One region of the Simplicispira sp. 125 genome, then DNA from elsewhere that is predicted to be linked to it. Evidence: riboswitches for the same ligand, from Rfam matches in the RefSeq annotation. Region 1 holds a riboswitch; the other holds the start of a gene.
What was found. A riboswitch is a leader RNA that binds a small molecule or an ion and turns the genes downstream of it on or off. The one in region 1 is predicted to bind glycine.
Positions count from the first base shown of each region.

Region 2: another riboswitch for glycine. It lies ahead of gcvT (glycine cleavage system aminomethyltransferase GcvT); the one in region 1 lies ahead of C8D04_RS11450 (D-amino acid dehydrogenase).

Region 1 is NZ_QEKM01000001.1:2,442,059-2,444,446, reverse strand. Features, by position in the region: gene C8D04_RS11450 (D-amino acid dehydrogenase) at 1-977, opposite strand, end outside; glycine riboswitch at 1,067-1,174, opposite strand; gene C8D04_RS11445 (YXWGXW repeat-containing protein) at 1,363-1,851, opposite strand; gene C8D04_RS11440 (helix-turn-helix transcriptional regulator) at 2,148-2,388, opposite strand, start outside.
Region 2 is NZ_QEKM01000001.1:826,259-828,646, forward strand. Features, by position in the region: gene gcvH (glycine cleavage system protein GcvH) at 1-1, opposite strand, end outside; gene gcvT (glycine cleavage system aminomethyltransferase GcvT) at 126-1,256, opposite strand; glycine riboswitch at 1,303-1,424, opposite strand; glycine riboswitch at 1,442-1,546, opposite strand; gene C8D04_RS03835 (TRAP transporter large permease) at 1,553-2,388, opposite strand, start outside.

The sequences.
Region 1 (2,388 bases):
AGTTCGGCCGTGCCTGCAATGCGCAGGCGGTCGCCCTGCTCGCTGGTGTAGCGCGAGAAGACGAGTTTGAATTCATCGTCCGTCAGGCTGACCTGGTGGGCCATGGCAGCGTCTTTCACCGGCATGGTCACCGAATAGCCCTTGGCCGGGTAAATCGGCAACGACACGCCCAGCGGTTGCGCCAGCAATGGGCTGTACGAGCCCATGGCCAGCACAAAGGCGTCGCCGCGCACCCGCTCAAAACGGCCCTCGGCGTTGGTGACTTCCACGTGGTCGATTGCATCTCCCGCCGCACGCAGCGCGGTAATGTGCTCACCCAGGCGGAACTGCACTCCGGCTTGTGCACATAGTGCGGCCAGTTCGCGCACGAACAGGTTGGCGTCGCCCGATTCATCTTCGGCGGTAAAGGTGGCGCCCGCCAGCTGCGGGCGAATGTGGGCCAGGGCGGGTTCGATGCGCACGGCCTCGTCGGCGCTGATCACCTGGCGCTCGCAGCCTAGTTGGCGCATTTGCTCGGCCGGGCCGAGTGCGCCGTCAAATTCTTTCTGGTTGGTATAGAAATGCAGGATTCCCTGGGTGCGCTGGTCGTACTGGATGCCGGTGTCGCGGCGCAGCTGTTGCAGGGCTGCGCGGCTGTAAGTGCCCAGGCGCACGATCTGCTGGATGTTGTGGCGCGTGCGTGCTGGCGTGCATTCGCGCAAAAATTGCAGGCCCCACAGCCATTGGCGCATATCGGCGCGCACGCGAAACAGCAGGGGAGCGTCTTCCTGGCCCAGCCACTGCAGCACCTTGAGCGGCGCGCTCGGGTTGGCCCAGGGCTCGGCATGGCTGACCGAAATTTGCCCGCCGTTGGCGAAGCTGGTTTCGGCGCCGGGCGTGGCCTGGCGGTCGATGACGGTCACATCGTGGCCGCGTTGTTGGAGGTAATAAGCCGAAGTGACACCGAGCAAGCCGGCGCCGAGAACGATCACGCGCATTTTTGGAGCCTTTCAGGGTTCCAGCGCTTGATGGATAAGCGGTAGCTGCTATTAAATGAATAGCATGCAGCCGACGTGTCCGCCAAGCTGCCGCTCCCCCTGTCCTTGTGACCTGAGAGATTCACCCCCTGCCAGCATGGCGTGGGGTTTGCTCCTTCGGTGCGCCACGGTGGTGGCGGCTCTCCAGACGGCTGTGATGAAAGGTGCAGTACGGAACCTGAGCGTGTATGGGAGTTTGCGCCTTCGGTGCAGCGGACGGTGCCGCCAAGCTCTCCTGCAGTGCGCGATTCTAGGCGCGCCCGGGGCCCTGCGTGGGGTGCGCAGGGCCTTATGCCATACAACAGTTGCTTATGGAGAGGCCCAAGCGCCTCGCACGCGCAGGGTTTTATTGGCGGTACGGATTGTTGGGTTGGCGGTCGTGCCGGTTGGAAACGCCATCGCCGTCGCTGTCACGGCGGTGGGGTGGGGCGCCGCGGCTGTGTGGGGGCCGGTGCGGGGGGGCGTTGTAATGGGGCTGGCGACCGTCAGGTGTCCGGTCGTAGCGGTTGGGAATGCCGTCACCGTCACGGTCCCAGCGGCCGGGCTCCATATACCAACGCCCACCGCGCTCGCGCCACTGGGGGGCGTTGTAACGGTAACCAGGGCGGGCTTTGAGCCAGTAGCCGTCGATCCAGCGGTAGCGGTCGTGGCGCCATTCCCAGTGGCCCGGTACCCAGACCATGCCGCGCCGAGCCCGGGGCGCGGCCTCGTAGTGCACGGGGGGTGGGGCTGTCTGGATGACGATGGTGGCCGAGGTGGCCGCCTGCGCGGTGGGCGCCAGGGCGCACAGTGACAGCAGGGCGATGCTTGCGGCGGCGAGGGCGATGCGTGCCATGGGAATACTCCTTTGAAATGGTCCCGAAAGGAACCAATGAAAGGCATTGTGTGGTGCTCTTCGTCAAGCCCGTGTAGTCGTTTGGCGAAGGCGTGTGAGCAAATGTTTCGGCGGCCTGCACCAATGCGCCTGACCGTGATGGATGTCACGCAAGGCTCCTGGTAGAGGACGGATGGGTGTCTTTGCCCTGAGATGGCTGTATTTTGGGCGATTTTGGTGGCTAGCGCTTGCTGGTAAAGCGCAATCAGCTATCAAAAATAGAGCGTTTTGGGCTGCTCGTCGACGTTGACGCTGTCTCAACGCCGCATCTGGGCAAAGGCCTCGAACTCCCAACTGCGCAGCGCCAGCAAAAGCGTGTAGCCCTCACGTTCGTGCTCAGGCAATTTCTGGTCGGCCAGGTGTTGTTGGGCAAAGTCCTGGGCCACGCGCTGCATGCGTTCCATGAAGGCAGGAGCCAGGGAGCGGCTGATGTTGCCATGCACCAGCAGCACACCTTCGCCTGTGCCGTCAAACCCCCCTGCAAAGTAGTCCAGCAAA
Region 2 (2,388 bases), 1.6 Mb from region 1:
TGGGATGTCTCCTGGAAAGATGATGGAAAGGGGAATGTAGCCGCTGCTTATTCCATTTCTAAATCAAACGATGACTTTGTCGGCTTCGCGTATTCGATTGATTGAAAAACGGAATGACCTGGTGGTCAGCCGCGGTAATAGCGTGTGGGAACGAAAGGTGTGGTGCTGACCTTCATGGGCACGGGCTTGCCGCGCACCATGGCAAAAATCTCGGTTCCTGTCGCGGTGTAGTCCGGGCCGACGTAAGCGATGGCTATGGGTTGATTGAGCGAAGGACTCAGCAGCCCACTGGTCACCTGGCCGATCTCCTGGCCGTCCATGTTTTCCAGTACGGCGGGCTCGCGCACTGGCACGCGCTCAGTAGCGACCAGGCCGACGCGCTTGCGCGTGAGGCTGGCGGGGTTGTCCAGTTGCGCCAGCACCTTGTCGGCACCCGGGAAGCCCCCGGCGCGTGCGCCGCCGGTGCGCCGCACTTTTTGTATGGCCCAGTTCAAGCCTGCTTCCACGGGGGTGGTGGTGGTGTCCATGTCGTTGCCATACAGGCACAGCCCCGCCTCCAGGCGCAGCGAGTTGCGTGCGCCCAGGCCAATGGGCTTGACCTCGGGTTGCGCCAGCAGGGCGCGGGCCAGGGTTTCAGCCTGCGTGGCGGGCACGGAGATTTCAAAGCCGTCCTCGCCGGTGTAGCCGCTGCGGGTGACAAAGCAGGTGCAGCCTGCAATGGTGAAGTTGCCCCCCGTCATGAACACCAGTTGCTCCACGCCGGGTGCCAGGCGGGCCAATGCCGTGGCGGCCTGCGGGCCTTGCAGGGCGAGCAGGGCGTGGTCGGGCATGGGGACCACCTGGCAGCGCATGCCGATGCGTTCCTGGAGGTGGGCAATGTCGCCCACCTTGCAGGCGCCGTTGACGATGACGAAGATCTCGCCATTGCCTTTGTTGAAGAACATCAGGTCGTCGATGATGCCGCCCTCGTCATTGAGCAGCAGGCCGTAGCGCTGTTTGCCCACGGGCAGGTCGATCACGTCCACCGGCATCAGGGTCTCGAATGCGGCAGCGGCATCGCGCCCCACCAGGTGCAGCTGGCCCATGTGCGACACATCGAACAGGCCCGCGGCCTGGCGGGTGTGCAGATGCTCGGCCATCAGGCCTGCGGGGTATTGCACGGGCATGGAATAACCGGCAAACGGCACCATGCGGGCGCCCAGTTCGATGTGCAGTGCGTTGAGCGGCGTGGTGAGCAGGGGGGCGGTGGCAGACATGGCGGACTCCGGGGCAAATAGGGGCCACAGCCCATGGGGCTGCGGGATTTGCCTGCTGTCCGCTTTACCTGAGAGATTCGCCGCAACGCCCTGGCTGGCCGTGCGGTTTGCTCCTTCGGTGGATGGCCTGCACCTGGGGCGCGGACATCTCTCTCCAGCTAGGGTACGCCGGCATCGTTGCGGGCGTTTGTCAGTCCTTTTGCCTGAGCGTTCGGCGGGGGCCTGCGCCTTCGGCGGCGCCGCTCGTGCTTCGTGGTGAAGTGCGGGGCGCTCTCTCCTGACCGGGCGAATTCTACCTATTTTGCATAGACGATATCGCGCAAACTCAGCGAAATCGACGGAAAGTACGTGATGAGCAGCAGGCAGCCCAGGATCACCAGCACGAACGGCAGCAGGCTCCCGACGATGCGGTCCAGCGAGATGCGTGCCACGGTGCATGCAGCAAACAGGTTCACGCCAAAGGGCGGCGTAACCATGCCCAGCGCCAGGTTCACCACCATGATCAGGCCGAAATGCACCGGGTCCACACCAAAATGCTGGGCCACGGGCGCCAGGATGGGCGCCAGCACAATGATGGCTGCGCTGGTCTCGATAAACATGCCGATGAAGAACAGCGCCGCGTTCACGCCCAGCAGAAACAGCGCAGGTGACTGCAGCACCGCTTCGAGCCAATGACCAATGGCGTCGGGGACGCCCGCGCGGGTGATGAGAAAGGCAAACAGGCCCGCGTTGGCGATGATGAACATGATCACCGAAGACGAAATGACCGAACGCCGCAGCACGGCCGCCAGGCTTTTGATGCCGATTTCCCGGTAAATCAACACCCCCACCACCAGCGCATAGAACACCGCCACGGCCGAGGCCTCGGTGGGCGTGAAAACGCCGCCGTAGATGCCGCCCAGGATGATGACGGGCATGAAGAGTGCCCAGCCCGCCTGCAGCGTGGCGCGGCCCAGCGGCATGCGGCCTTCGCCATCGTTCTTGCCCCAGCCCTTCCACTTGCAATACGCCCAGACGAACAGCATCAGCGCGCCGCTGATCAAGAGGCCTGGGCCAAAACCGGCGATGAACAGCTCGCCGATCGACACCTCGGCGCTCACGCCGTACAGGATGAGCGGAATCGACGGCGGGA